One region of the Shewanella mangrovisoli genome, then DNA from elsewhere that is predicted to be linked to it. Evidence: predicted binding sites of a transcription regulator. Region 1 holds the regulator's gene; each other region holds the start of a gene.

Evidence for each region. Region 1 encodes LexA, which represses DNA repair genes until DNA is damaged. Its sites were predicted from a motif close to TACTGTATNNNNATACAGTA; they were not measured.
Region 2: recN (DNA repair protein RecN) is a predicted target of LexA. The motif match lies at 1,459-1,478, and genes of this name have one in related genera.
Region 3: dinB (DNA polymerase IV) is a predicted target of LexA. The motif match lies at 2,170-2,189, and genes of this name have one in related genera.
Region 4: K0H60_RS07750 (DNA topoisomerase III) is a predicted target of LexA. The motif match lies at 1,599-1,618, and genes of this name have one in related genera.

Annotation. Positions count from the first base shown of each region.
Region 1 covers NZ_CP080412.1:4,576,857-4,580,601, reverse strand. Annotated here, with positions in the region: gene coxB (cytochrome c oxidase subunit II) at 1-297, opposite strand, end outside; gene K0H60_RS19925 (cell division inhibitor SulA) at 706-1,218, opposite strand; gene lexA (transcriptional repressor LexA) at 1,215-1,835, opposite strand; gene plsB (glycerol-3-phosphate 1-O-acyltransferase PlsB) at 1,997-3,745, shown strand, end outside.
Region 2 covers NZ_CP080412.1:1,334,295-1,338,039, forward strand. Annotated here, with positions in the region: gene recN (DNA repair protein RecN) at 1-1,406, opposite strand, end outside; gene K0H60_RS05890 (AEC family transporter) at 1,536-2,498, opposite strand; gene lldR (LysR family transcriptional regulator LldR) at 2,775-3,674, shown strand; gene K0H60_RS05900 (DUF3319 domain-containing protein) at 3,680-3,745, opposite strand, start outside.
Region 3 covers NZ_CP080412.1:1,136,962-1,140,706, reverse strand. Annotated here, with positions in the region: gene K0H60_RS05025 (aminoacyl-histidine dipeptidase) at 1-878, shown strand, start outside; gene dinB (DNA polymerase IV) at 1,066-2,145, opposite strand; gene K0H60_RS05015 (methyl-accepting chemotaxis protein) at 2,297-3,745, opposite strand, start outside.
Region 4 covers NZ_CP080412.1:1,731,423-1,735,167, reverse strand. Annotated here, with positions in the region: gene K0H60_RS07750 (DNA topoisomerase III) at 1-1,586, opposite strand, end outside; gene K0H60_RS07745 (hypothetical protein) at 1,786-2,073, shown strand; gene K0H60_RS07740 (alanine/glycine:cation symporter family protein) at 2,437-3,745, shown strand, end outside.

The DNA.
Region 1 (3,745 bases):
TGCCATTAAGATCAGAATGACAAAAGGAATGATCGTCCACGCGATTTCGACTTTTGTACTCTCATGGAAGTGAGACGCGACTGCGCCCTTGGATTTTCTGTGGTTGATCATGGCATAAATCATCACGCCAAAAACCACTAGGCCTATTGCGCAGCAGATATACAGAATCGTCATGTGAAGGTGATATACCTTGCCACTGATTTCTGTTACGCCAGGGGTCATGTTGAACCGCATGTCCGCTGCGGCCAACGGTGGGGCGAATAGCACCACGAGTAAACAATACAACCATTGCTTCACAAGACTTCTCCTCTGCCAATTGCGAATAGCAACTACAAAGAAGAGCAACACAGTAAGTCTCAACTCTATGCAAACTCTTCAGTTCCCAAAAAAGCTTCTCTGACTTCAACGTGCGTTGGCGGCTTACTTTTGATTAAGTATTGTTACTGCTGGTATTAGCCACACTGGCACATACTGCTGAATAAAACCCATTATTCTCGATTTTTGTGGGCAAGAGATATTCGATAAATCGTCGATATTTTTTGCCTAAACGGGCGATATATTATGCTCGTCTGAATCAAACATACTTGCTGTTTAAAAATTGATCAAGATCACTTCTTTTTCTAATTGTCTGAAAAATTGCCAAAAAAAAGCCCCACATTCACAGGTGAGGCGGCTTTCAAGGCTAAATACGCGGTGCAAAAAATTTTAATGAACAGAGCTAAAAAAACTACCTTGGGCAAAGTGAGCGGGTTGCTTGAGTGTCGCGTCCGTAGTCGAGTGATTTACAACACCTTCGAGCACGATTCCCATGGCGCGGGCACTCTTGGCCACAATTTGCAAACGACGATTGTCGCGGGCATCGAGTGAGTGGATCCAAGTAATTACTGCGCTGGAAGTGCCACTGGTTAAGGCTTTTTCCATTGCCCACAGGGTTTCGACTTCATCTTTCGCATGGACTAAGAGAACTCGGTCCATACGCACGCCAGCGCTAGCCAGTAACTGCTTGTAGCCAATACTAGGTGGGTTGATGAGCACGACCCAGCGGCCTTGTTGGCTCAGTTGTGCTAACTGCTTGCTAAGTTGCATTAGCTCTTGGCGACCTTGGCTCTCGGTAGGCATAGTGATGATAGGCGTATGCTGCCAGTCAGTATCGGTTTCGCGCACCGCATCGAGCCATAAACCGGGGTGACGCGGGGCATTACCTAGTAGTTTGTTCATAGCCAATCTCCATTGCGGATCACCCCTACGGCGAGCCCTTCTATTGTTAGACTTTGGAAACTTAAATCGACTTTAATTGGGGAGTAATCTTCATTCTCTGCATGTAGATAAACTAGATTCCCTTTCTTTTCAAAGCGTTTAACTGTTACATCATCGTCGACGCGAGCAACAACTACTTGGCCATTGCGCGCTTGCTGTACTTTATGAACGGCGAGCAGATCCCCCTCGAGGATGCCGATGTTCTTCATACTGTCGCCTCTGACGCGTAATAAGAAATCGGCAGCAGGGTGGAACATGCTAGGGTCGACTTGGTAATACTGCTCGACATGCTCTTGGGCGAGGATAGGTTCGCCCGCAGCCACTTGGCCAATCAGTGGCAAGCCTGATTCGCTGTTATCTTCTTCCTCAACTGGGAGACGGATCCCGCGGGAAGTGCCAGGCATGATCTCGATGCAGCCTTTTTTCGCCAATGCCTTAAGGTGTTCCTCGGCGGCATTTGCACTTTTAAAACCCAAACGGGTGGCGATTTCGGCCCGGGTGGGTGGCATGCCAGTCTCGGCAATATTACGTTTAATCAGCTCTAAAATTTCGGCTTGGCGTGGCGTCAACGGTCTCATGTTCTTTCCTGTTTTTCTATACAGTTACTGTTAGTATATACAGTATTATTCGTAGTGCAAGTATTAACCACTTTTTAACGCGATTGGAGAGTATTAGCGAATGTTCCCTAGAATCTGGTATTCTATGGGGCTAATGAACGTACTTACATTGCATAAGAATAATGCCTAAACAAGACTCTCTTTGGTTGAAATCATTACGCTGGATCCAAAAACACTTAGTGCACACTATTGTTGTGCCGCAGGATCCCTTTGCCGATCTGAATCTGGACGCCTCCAGACCGCTTGCTTATGTAATGAAAACAGAATCCCTGAGTGATATTGCTGCGTTAAGCGAGATCACTACTAAGCTGGGTTTGCCAAGCCCCTACGAGCCGCTCGTGGTAAATGGCGTTGTCGCGCCCCGCGTAGTTTGCCTTGAAGGGCGTAAGCCTTTGTTTGGCGACCGTGCCAGCAATGAGCCATTCCTCGAATGTTTTATGCGTTTGTTGGCCGTACATAAAGAAAAGCCTGAGTTAGATATTCAGCTGGTGCCTGTGAGCCTGTATTGGGGCCGTACTCCGGGTAAAGAAGACGACACCATGAAGGCGGCTGTGCTTGAACGCGAGAATCCAACTTGGTTGCGTAAGTGCCTGATGATTCTATTTTTAGGTCGTCACAACTTTGTTCAGTTTTCTAATGCGGTATCGCTGCGTTACATGGCCGACGAGCACGGCACCGATATGGGGATTGCCCATAAGCTTGCGCGGGTGGCGAGAGTGCATTTCCGCCGCCAACGCAAGGTGATGACAGGACCTGTGCTGCCTAATCGTCAGGCGATGTTCCACTCCCTGTTGAAATCCGAATCCTTACGCAAGGCGATTCAAGAAGAAGCGGCGAGTAAGAAGATTTCCGAAACCCAAGCTCGTGAAACAGCAATTGAATATCTTGATGAAATTGCAGCGAATTATTCAGACAGCCTAGTGCGTATTGCCGAGCGTTTCTTAACTTGGTTATGGAACAAGCTCTACAGCGGTATCAATATCAAAGGTGCCGAGCAAATCCGCCAGCTGCACCATGATGGTCACGAGATTGTGTATGTACCTTGCCATCGCAGCCATATGGATTACCTGCTGTTATCTTACATACTGTATTACCAAGGCATGGTGCCACCGCACATTGCGGCGGGGATTAACCTAAACTTCTGGCCAGCAGGGCCGCTGTTCCGCCGTGGCGGGGCTTTCTTTATTCGCCGTAGTTTTAACGGCAATAAACTCTATACGGCCGTGTTCCGTGAATACCTCGATCAGCTGTTTGCTAAGGGATATTCGGTTGAGTATTTCTCTGAGGGTGGCCGTTCTCGTACCGGTCGTTTATTAGCGCCGAAAACGGGCATGATTGCCATGACGATCAACAGTGTGCTGCGTGGTATCGAACGCCCAGTCACCTTAGTGCCTGTGTATTTAGGCTACGATCACGTGATGGAAGTGGCGACTTATCACAAAGAGCTGAGTGGTAAGAAAAAACAGAAAGAATCTGTATGGCAAGTCTTTGGTGCTATTCGTAAATTAGGTAATTTTGGCCAAGGTTATGTCAACTTTGGTGAGCCGATTACACTGCAAAACTTCTTGAATGAAACGGCGCCAAACTGGCGCACTGAAGTGGCCGACGATCCCGAACAAAAACCGACTTGGTTAACCCCTGCGGTGAACGTGTTAGCGAATCGTGTGATGACCCGCATTAACGATGCTGCTGCCGCCAGTTCAATTACCTTAACCAGCTTAGTGCTGCTGGCGTCGGAGCAAAATGCCCTAGAGCGTTGCTTGCTCGAGCGTCAGTTAGATTTGTACTTAACTCTGCTTAAGCGTGTGCCTTACACTTCGTTTACGTCGGTGGCCGAAGGTGATGGCAAGCACTTAGTGCAGCAAGGATTA
Region 2 (3,745 bases), 1.5 Mb from region 1:
GTGGGGCCCGAGATCCCAACATCCACCTCATCGAAAATGAGTGTTGGTGTGGCAACCTTTTTCGCGGTAATGACTTGAATACCTAAGCCAATACGTGACAATTCGCCGCCTGAGGCAACCCTAGATATAGGTTGTAATGGCTGGCCAGGGTTGGTGGTGACCATAAACTCTATATTATCGCTGCCATTCATCGACATGATTTCTGGGTTGAAATTCACTTCAATGGTGAACTTACCCTTAGGCATATTGAGTTCGTGGATGGATTGAGTCACCAACTTATCCAACTCTTTCGCATAACGGGCGCGGCTCTGACTCAGCTTTTGCGCGTTAGCGAGGTAGGCCACTTTACTGGCCTCCAGTTGGCGTTGGATATCTTCTAGCTTATTTTCATCATCATCGAGTGTGGTGAGTTCGGCCCTGAGGGCGAGATGATGCTCGGCTAATTTGTCTGGGTTAACATGGTGCTTACGGGCCAGTTGCATGGCTTTAGAGAGCCTTTCCTCTAAATAGGCAAAATGCGCGGGGTCGAGTTCAAGTTTACTTAGGTAGTGCTGCAATTCGCCTGCGCTCTCTTGCACTTGAATTAGCGCTTCGTTCAGCATAGTGCTGACATTGGTTAATGCGGGATCATAGCTTTGCAAATTCTCTGCAAGGCCAACGGCTTTATTCAGTAGTGACTCGATATTGCTCTCTTCACCATCCGTGAGCAAAAACAGGCTGGCTTGGCAGCTATCGACCAATTCGGTGCCGTTTGCGAGACGTTTGTGTTCCTGTTCAATCTCTTCAAATTCACCGACCTTGAGATCAAACTCATCTAACTCTTCAACTTGATATTGCACCAGTTGTTTACGGGCGATACGTTCCTGCTGTGAGGCTTCTAATTGTTTGAGTTCGGCTTCAATTTGTTTACAGCGCTGATAGCTTGCCGCTACTGTGTCTATCAGTAGTCTGTGATTGGCGTAGCTATCGAGTAAGGTGAGCTGGTGTTCACTCTTTAACATTGCATGGTGGGCGTGCTGGCCATGAATCCCCACAAGCAATTGTCCCAGTAATTTCAGTTGAGTTAACGGCACAGGATTGCCATTGATATAGGCGCGTGAGCGGCCATCACTGCCAATGGTTCGACGCAGAATACACTCATCATCGAGTTCGAGATCGTTATCTTCGAGCCAGCGTTTTGCCAGAGGCACATCCTCGAGTGAAAATCGGGCACTGACTTCGGTTTTGCTCGCGCCAGGGCGAACACTGCTGGCATCGGCACGGTTGCCTAGGCACAAACCTAGCGCGTCGATGGCAATGGATTTCCCCGCGCCAGTCTCACCGGTAATGCTGGTCATACCGGGGCGAAAGTCCAGTTCAAGGAAACGTACGATAGCGAAATTGTTGATGCTGAGTTGGCAAAGCATAGTGAGTTCCTGTCGAAAAACTTACCAAATCACTGTATTGATAAACAGTATATACTGAATTTATATACAGTAAAGTGGCTTTGGGTGAATATTCGACATGTCGCTATATTGTAAAATCTAATTATTTGTTTATGAATAGGTTTTAACGAGTTGCTCCAGAATGGGTAAGCTGAAAAAGGTCACTATAGTGCCAAAGAGTATCCCTTGAGCACTGCTGGAGGCTTGAGTGTTATAGCGTTGAGCCAACAGATAGACACTTGCCGCAGTGGGTAAGGCGCTGAGGATGACGCCCATAACGAGATAGTCGCCCGTGACACCCACGCCTTTTAACATGAAGTAAACCAAGGCGGGTTGCAGGATAAGTTTAAACAGGTTGATCAGGCTCAGTTCGATAAAGTTTGTCAGGCTAAAGACCTTGCTATCTTTTTGATAGCGCATAGCTTTAGCCAACACCATGCCGACGGCAAAGAGGGCACAGGGACTGGAGGTATTGCCTATCTGCTGGATCATCATTGCCAAGCCTGAGGGGAGAGTTATCCCTAATGCCGAGATGGCCACGCCAATAAAACAACCAATCACAATTGGGTTTTTCACCACGGCTAACAGCATGATCACTGCGGCGTGATGTTGTCGCTGTTTATTGGTGGCGAGCTCCAGCGAAACCAAGGCTACGGCAAACATGAGTACGGACAATAAACTGGCAATCGCAGCGGCAACTAAGGCGCTTTGTTGCTGGGGAAATAAGATGATAAGGAGTGGAATACCAATAAATGCGGTATTACCAAAAGTGGCATTTAAGGCGCGCACGGCGGCAATTGCATGTTGTTTAGGATTAACCAGCAGGGAGATGCCGATACAAACGAGGTAAATCAGCAGCATGGCTGCGCTGTACCCAGCGATAAATCCCCACTGTAGGATCTCTTCAATGGGCTGCTGCGCCAGTGCTATCAACAGGATGGCAGGGAACGCAATATAGTAAACATATTGATTGAGTACTTGGTCTGTTTCTACTGGGAGAAAGCGCAGTTTTTGCACCAATGTGCCCAGTAGCATGATCCCGAAGACGGCAAACAGAGGGGTTAAAATGTTCATGACCCTCACTCATCCTTTTGTGTTGCTTATCCCGCGAGATAGCCTTAGTGATGCTTGATTTCATTCAAGCCGCCAAGGTGAGGTCGGTTGGGATGTTATTTCAGCGAATTGACGATAATCGGCGCTAGCGCAGTAAATCTGTTAGCAAAATAGCATAGCATTCCCCCTAGAGGCTATTGCGCTATGGTCGTAGAAGTGAATAATTCTACGTTTAAAACACAATGAGTTAGTGCATAGTCTGAACAGAAGCACTCACATAAACGATTGGGATAGAAAATGGCTGATGATATAGGCGCCGAGCTGCAGTTAATTTATCTGTTTGTGCATTTAGTGAATGCGGGGAGTTTTTCCCAAGCGGCTAAAGAGCTCGATATGCCCATCGCCACTGTGAGCCGTAAGCTGGCCAAACTTGAGGAGAAGCTCGATAAGCAATTGTTTATGCGTAGCACTCGTAAGCTGCGGTTAACCGAAGAAGGCCTAGCATTATTCCAACGCTACCAGAGCGTCATTGCCCAATTTGATGAACTCAGCGGTGTCGGCAGTGATAAACCCGAAGGGACATTGCGAATAGCGGCGCCGATTTCGATTATTTCTATCATCTTTATCCGTGCATTGAACGAGTTTGGGCGTTTATATCCCGATATTCGCCTGCATATTTCCCAAAGCAATGAGTTGGTGGATTTAATTGATAAAGGAATCGATGTGGCGATTGTGGGCGGTGCCCAGCCCGATTCCTCTTGGGTGTCGAGCACCTTAGGCGAGCTTGATTACCGCCTATTTGCGACGCCGGAATATTTAGCCTCGGCGCCTAAGTTAACCCATCCCGATGATCTTGAAGCCCATCAGTTAATTAAAGTGTGGCCACTGTTTAACTGGCACTTAAAACACCCGAATGGCGAGTCGTTTTATTTTAATGGCCCGACAAAGCTCACGCTCACGGATCTGCACGGTGCGATTCAGGCGACTCTCGATCATGGCGGCATTCTCTATGGCCCTGAATTATTTGTTAAACAGCAGATTAAAGAGGGACAGTTAAAAGTACTCTTGCCCGAATGGATAGGTGAGCAGCGCAGAATATCGATTCTGTATCACCAGCGGAGTCAGCAGCCGCTAAAGGTAAAAGTATTTATAGAGTTTATGCAGTCTAAGGCGCCCGAGCTGTTTTCGATGATTTAAGCTCGTTAGCGTTTGCGGGGTTTTAGCGGATTTTTACTCATGGAGTTTTGGGTCTGCTTCGCCTCTTGCAG
Region 3 (3,745 bases), 1.3 Mb from region 1:
CGTCGGAGCAAAGTTACGCATCATTTAGCCTGCATTTATCGGGCTTAAAAGGCGGTCACTCTGGGGTTAACATCCATTTAGGTCGCGGTAACGCCAACAAGCTTCTCGCGCGCTTCCTGTTTGAAAATGCGGATGAATTAGCACTGGAATTAACCCAATTTACCGGTGGTTCACTGCGTAATGCCATCCCACGCGAAGCCAATATCAGCTTTATGTTACCCGCTGAAAATGTCGATGCACTGAATGAAAAAGTGCGTGCTTTTGAAGCCTTAGTCCGCGCAGAGCTGGCCATTGCCGACCCAGACATGCGTTTAGTGTTGAGCGAAATCCCGACACCAAAACGCGTGATGAGTGAAAACAGCCAAAACACCCTGATCGACCTGCTGCATGTATGCCCTAATGGCGTGATGCGTATGAGCGATGAAGTCGCGGGCGTGACTGAAACCTCACTCAACGTAGGCGTGATCAGCACTAACGATGAAGAAGTTAGCATTCTGTGCTTAATTCGCTCGCTCATCGATTCAGGCCGCACTCAGGTTGAAGGCATGCTCAATGCGCTAACCAACCTCGCGGGAGCTGAAATTGAATTCAGTGGCGCTTACCCAGGTTGGAAGCCTGATAACAGCTCACCCGTAATGGCGATTGTGCGTGAGACCTACGAGTCTATCTACCTTAAAGAACCGGTTATCATGGTGATCCACGCGGGTCTTGAATGTGGTCTGTTCAAGAAGCCTTATCCAGAAATGGACATGGTGTCGATTGGCCCTACCATCCGTTATCCACATGGCCCAGATGAAATGGTCAATATCACCACAGTTGGTCAATACTGGGATCTGCTATTAGCCGTGCTAGAGCGCATTCCCGCTAAAGGTGAATAATCACTTCAGGTGAATAGTCGCTAAGCTGACTTTAATTAAAGGCCGCAGAGGGTTTACCCATGCGGCCTTTTTGTTGCTTCTATTTACGCACTGCGTAAGGCTAATTGTCGCGCTAACTTACATAACTTAGCTAAGCTTAGCTAGGTTAGATTAGTGCTGAGCCAGATCCGCCCAGATTAAATTGACACTAAAACACAAAATCCAACTGCTTAGTCTCGCGTACCATAAGCGGCGAAAGCGTGTCTTTACTCTCAGCGAGGCCAACAGAAACCCCGAGTAACCGAATTCCACGTCCCTCTTGCCTAGCCATTGCTTGGCTCAGTAGCTCATAGAACATCACCACGGAGACCTCGTCACTGCGATGCTCGATTGTGGTCTGTTTAAAATCATTAAACTTGAGTTTAACCACTTGCTTATGGATTTGCCTCCCCTTAGCACTTCGCCCTAAACGGCTGGACAACTCTTGAATTAATCCCGGCATCACCTGCTGGCACTGCTCCAGTGTGTAAATATCCTGAGCGAGAGTGGTCTCAACGCCTACAGATTTGCGCTCGCGGCTTACCGAAATCCCACGATCATCGATGCCATGGGCCCGCTCGACTAACACGGCGCCAAACTTACCAAAACGGGCAATCAACTCTTGCTTAGGATAAGCCTGCACATCGGCGCAGGTATTTAAGCCTAGCGAAGACAGTTTTTCAGCGGTCACTTTACCCACTCCGGGAATTTTTCGCAGGGATAAGCTTTTAACGAACTCGGGGACCTCATCGGGTGGGATAACACATTGCCCATTGGGCTTATTTAAATCAGAGGCAACCTTGGCGAGAAATTTAATCGGTGCCACGCCCGCCGATGCCGTCAGCCCAGTTTCGGCCAAAATATCACGGCGAATCGCCTCGGCGATTAAAGTGGCAGAGCCCTTAAACAGCTTACAATCGCTGACATCTAAATAGGCTTCATCAAGGGAAAGCGGTTCGATTAACTCTGTGTATCGGGAGAAAATGGCGCGAATTTGCTGCGACACCTCTTTATAAACCTGCATACGACCGGGAACGAGGATAAGATCGGGACACAATTTCAATGCGTAGCCCGTCGCCATGGCAGAACGCACACCAAATTTGCGCGCCTCATAATTACAAGTGCTGATGACGCCACGCTGCACCCGACTGCCGCCGACGGCCAAAGGCTTACCGCGGTATTCGGGAAAATCCCGCATTTCCACCGCAGCAAAATAGCAATCCATATCGATATGAATGATTTTTCGCACCTTGCATTCCTCCGACACTCAAAATACTGTATATAAAAACAGTAATCAAGTATCACTTATCAATTTGCGGCGGTGCGGTTTGCGCTTGGATTGTAAGCGCTCAAAAAAACAAAGGGAGCCCTAAGGCTCCCTTTGTTTACAACTATTTGAATTAAATCTTAAATTGCCCAATGTTGCGGGTCAGTTCATGAGTAGCTTGCTCAAACCCTTGCAAACTTTGGGATAAATCTTGGCTTGAGAGCAAAGACTGATCGGACAGACCACGCACGCTAACAACGTTTTGTGCCACCTCTTCAGCCACAACGGCCTGCTGGCCAATCGCAACGGTAATTTCCACCGTTTGCTGCTGAATCGACACAATCGCACTGGCGATATCACTTAAGGCTTGCTCGACTTGCGTGGTCAGGTCTTGCCCGACTCTTGCCTGCTCAACCCCAGACTCCATCACCTGCTCGGCTTGTAGCGCGCTCTGTTGCAGGGTTTGGATAATTCCTTGAATGTTGGCGGTAGAATCTTGGGTACGGGATGCGAGAGTACGCACTTCATCGGCCACCACGGCAAAACCTCGTCCCTGCTCACCCGCCCGCGCCGCCTCGATGGCCGCATTGAGCGCCAGCAAGTTGGTTTGGTCGGCAATGTTGCGGATCACGCTTAACACTTCGCCAATTTGCTCTGAGCTACTACGTAACTCCTTGATGACTTTAGCCGCTTCAATCACTTGAACCGATAATGCCTTCATGCCTTCGGTCGCACGCGACACGATTTGGGTGCCGTCATGGGCTTGAGTTTGTGCCTTTTCGGCAAAATCATTGGCCCGTTGAGCGCTTATCGCCATTTCTTGGCTCGTCTGTGCCATTTGGGTGGCGGCCGTGGCCACTGAGTCGATTTGTTGTTTCTGCGATGACACCGAAGATACCGCTAAATCACACACTTGGCGTGCATCCATCACCCCAGTGCCGACCTCTTGAGTTAAGTTACGGGTATGCAGTAACATCTGCTGCACCTTTTCGGCAAAGCGGTTGAAGGCATCACCCAGCTTGCCTAACTCATCTTCCCGTTCCATGAGAATGCGTTGGGATAAATCGCTATCACCCTCGGCAATGTCTTCCATCGCATCGAGTAACTTGCTGAGCTGGCGTCTAAAGGGCAATAACATCAACCATACTGTGATGCCGACTAAGAGCATAATCCCCAAGGCAACAAAACAGGCATTCCAAAAGGCTTCGGTTACAGGCGCTTCAATCACCTCATGGGGCAACATAAAGGCTAAGTGCCATTTCTGCTTAGGATAATCACCGCCCACAGACACAAAGGTTACCCGCTGCGGCACACCGTTAAAGGTGACTTCGGCAAAGCCCTGCGCTTCGCGCTGCATTTGCTGTCTTAAGGCGGTAAAGCCTGAGGTGTTCTTAAACTGGCTATCGATTTGATTCGCAAGTGAGCCCGGCGGGAACTTATCCGAGAATCCGGGGAAATAAACCAGCTTACCTTCATCCGTCATCAGGAAGGCTTGACCATAGTTACGGTATTTGATTGGCGCTAACAGGGTTTTACCAATGGTATCGATGAGAATATCCATACCACCAATCCCAATCAGCTC
Region 4 (3,745 bases), 1.9 Mb from region 1:
TCTGTCACATAACGGTTAATCCCCGTCATTGCGCTCAGCAAGGTCGCATCAGTAAAGGCTTTGGGTGGTTGAGTTTGCTTCTCGACTAATTCACCGTGGTGACAATGAAGCACTTGCCCTAAGGTAAGCGGCGGTAACTGACCAACATATTCCCCTTCATCTGTATCCTTATCGCCTTGCGCAAAAGTTGCTGCGGATGATGCGTCTTTTCGTTCGTTCTCTTCTCTAGCAAACAGCTGTTTCCAACCGAGGGACTTATCCTGTTTTGCCTTAGTCTTAAAAAGGCCACCTTCGATCGTTACTTCGACCGCAGTTTCACTGTAGCAATAGGCGGGATAAAACTGCGCCAAATACTGACGAGCAATATGCAGATAAAGCTGTCTTTCCCGCTGACTTAAACCAGCTAGATTGGGCTGTTTTTCCGTTGGAATTATGGCGTGGTGGGCATCGACTTTTTTATCATCCCACGCCTTAGATTTAAGCCGAGGATTCGGCGCCTCAGCGTGTGCGACTAACTCGGGTGCACCGCCCATGATGGCCGCTAATACCCCGCTTGCAAGCCCATGCTGCTCTGTGGGCAAATAACGACTGTCTGAGCGTGGATAGGTGATTAGCTTATGGCGCTCGTATAAGCTTTGGCAGGTATCGAGCACGTCCTTCGCGCTCATACCAAAGCGCTTGGCTGCATCGATTTGCAGCGCCGATAAACTGTAGGGTAAAGGCGGATTCAGCTGCTTATCCTTAGTGCTTAACTGGGTCACTTTGGCGGGTTTATCGGTGATCCGGCGCACCACATTTTGCGCTAACCCCTTAGCGAGCACGCGCCCTTCCTCATCCATATAGGGTAAGCAGGCTTCACTGGGTTGCCACTTCGCCGTGAAAGCCTGATCTTTGTCCGTCACTAAGTGAGCCAGAACCTCATAAAAAGGCTTAGATTGAAAATTCGCGATTTCCTCATCGCGGCGCACAATAAGCCCAAGCAGTGGTGTCTGTACTCGACCGACTGATAGCACGCCCTGATAGCCGACCTTTTTCCCTTGGATGGTGTAGGCCCGAGTCATATTCATGCCATAGAGCCAATCTGCGCGGCTTCTGGCAAGTGCAGAGGTCGACAAAGGAATAAACTCACGATTACTGCGTAACTGCGACAGGGCACGTTTCACCGCTTGCGGGTTTAAGTCGCTGATAAGGAGTCGCTGCGTTTGCTGTAATTTATCGCCCGTCACACCCAAATAGGCGATCACTTCATCAACCAATAACTGCCCTTCGCGGTCGGGATCGCCAGCGTTCACTAGCGTATCGGCCTGTTTCACCAGCTTTTTAAGTACTGTGAGTTGGCTGCGGGTCGCGGCCTTAGGTTTAAGCTGCCACTTCTCGGGCACTATGGGTAAATGCTCAAACTTCCACGATTTAAACTCTGGATTATAGGCATCGGGCTCGGCCTGTTCGAGCAAGTGCCCCACACACCAAGACACACAGTTACCTTGGGCGTCTTCAATAAACCCGTCCCCTTTTTTGTGGGGTTTAGGCAGCACATCGGCAATTGCACGCCCAAGGCTTGGTTTTTCAGCAATATAGAGGATCATATCTACATTAAACACTGGATATAATTACAGTATAATTTAGCCCAAAGCGGACAAGAGTGCAAACCGCCGTTTTGCCTCGAGGGTTGATTAAACTCGATGAATGGCGATGGAACACTAAAGCTGTGTAAATTTAGTTGAGAATAGTTCTCATCTAAAATTAAAATCCCTTGCATCCGTTACGAGGAATTGAGAACAAGAGATGAATACACTGACCTTGCCCTGTCATGCGAAACCCGCCTTTAAACCAGCGCTTGCCTTAAGATTCAATCAATTAGTGATCTTCCACAGCCTATTATTGCTGGCGTTAAGTCTACTTTGTGAAATGGGACTTAAAAGACTAGGGTTTGAGGCGCCTCTACTTTCTTGGGCTTTTATCCTGTATTTGCCCGTGGCAGTAAGCCTGTCTTTGCTATTAAAACATAGCGTTAGCCGCCGCAGTCTGGCATGGCTTTTCGGACTATGGATGCTGCTATGGCTAGTAATGTAAGCCCCGTTTTTAAGCCTTGTATCGATACCCACACTTACATCCGCTTCGGCAAAAATAAAGAGTGCCAACCCAAACACCTTGTACCACCTTTCTCCTACATCCCGACAGTCAAACTCAGTTAGTAATCTAGTCAGTTAACGCACCGTTAAATCCCCAATCCGTAAAGCCACCAAATAAAGAACGTTAAATTATCAATTATTTAACAACTTTAGCTATGAAGCGGCTCAAAAAGCCGTTATGTTGAAGCTCTTGGGCGTGCACACACGTCTTAACCTTAGGCCAAATTGGCCGTTTAGTACCCAAACTTACAAGCAAATATCTTAAAAACTCTGCAAAAACAACAGAATATTGGAGTTGAATTATATGAATGAGATTGTTAATGCGGTCAACAATATCGTTTGGAGCCCCGCACTCGTTTATCTTTGCCTCGGTGTAGGACTCTTTTTCTCCCTGCGCTCACGTTTCTTACAGTTACGCCATTTACCCGAAATGATCCGTTTAATGTTTGATGGTAAGAGCACTGATGCTGGTGTGTCTTCCTTCCAAGCCTTAGCCATGACTTTAGCAGGTCGTGTGGGAACCGGAAACATTGCCGGTGTCGCCACTGCGATTACCTTCGGCGGTCCGGGGGCATTGTTTTGGATGTGGATGGTAGCGTTTCTTGGCGCCAGCTCCGCATTCGTCGAATCCACCTTAGGCCAAGTCTACAAAGAAAAAATCAATGGAGAGTATCGCGGCGGCCCCGCCTTTTACATTGAAAAAGGCTTAGGCATGAAGTGGTACGCTTGGACATTTGCCATTGCGACCATTTTTGCCTGCGGAATTTTACTGCCTGGCGTGCAAGCCAACTCGATTGGTTCGAGCCTAAAAACCGCCTTCGATATCGACCCTAACGTCACAGCAGCCATTCTTGCGATGCTGTTAGGTTTCATTATTTTTGGTGGCGTGAAACGTATTGCCCACTTCGCCAGTACCGTAGTGCCCTTTATGGCACTGGGTTATATCATTGTCGCCTGCGTGATTATTGCCCTTAACATTGGTCAACTGCCCGATATTATTATGTTGATCCTAAAAAGCGCCTTCGGACTCGATGCAGGCTTTGGTGCGATTTTGGGTCTTGCGATTATGTGGGGGGTAAAACGCGGTATCTACTCAAACGAAGCAGGCCAAGGTACTGGGCCACACGCTTCTTCTGCCGCAGCCGTGAGTCATCCAGCCAAACAAGGTTTAGTGCAAGCCTTCTCAGTGTATGTTGATACCCTATTCGTCTGTTCAGCCACCGGCTTTATGCTGCTGATCACGGGTTTGTATAATGTGCAAGGCCCAGATGGCGCCGCGCTGTATACTGGGATTGCGGGCGTCGCAGCAGGCCCAGGTTATGTGCAAACCGCAATGGAAAGCATGATGCCAGGCTTTGGTAATATGTTCGTTGCCGTCGCGCTGTTCTTCTTCGCCTTCACCACCATTGTGGCCTACTACTATATTGCTGAAACCAACATTGCCTATATCAATCGCAAGGCGAATCGTCCTTGGCTCACAGTGGTACTGAAAGTAGTGCTGATGGCATCAACTGTTTATGGCACAGTGAAAACCGCCGATTTGGCCTGGGGCATGGGTGACATTGGTGTCGGTCTAATGGCATGGCTAAACATTATCGCCATTATTCTGCTGC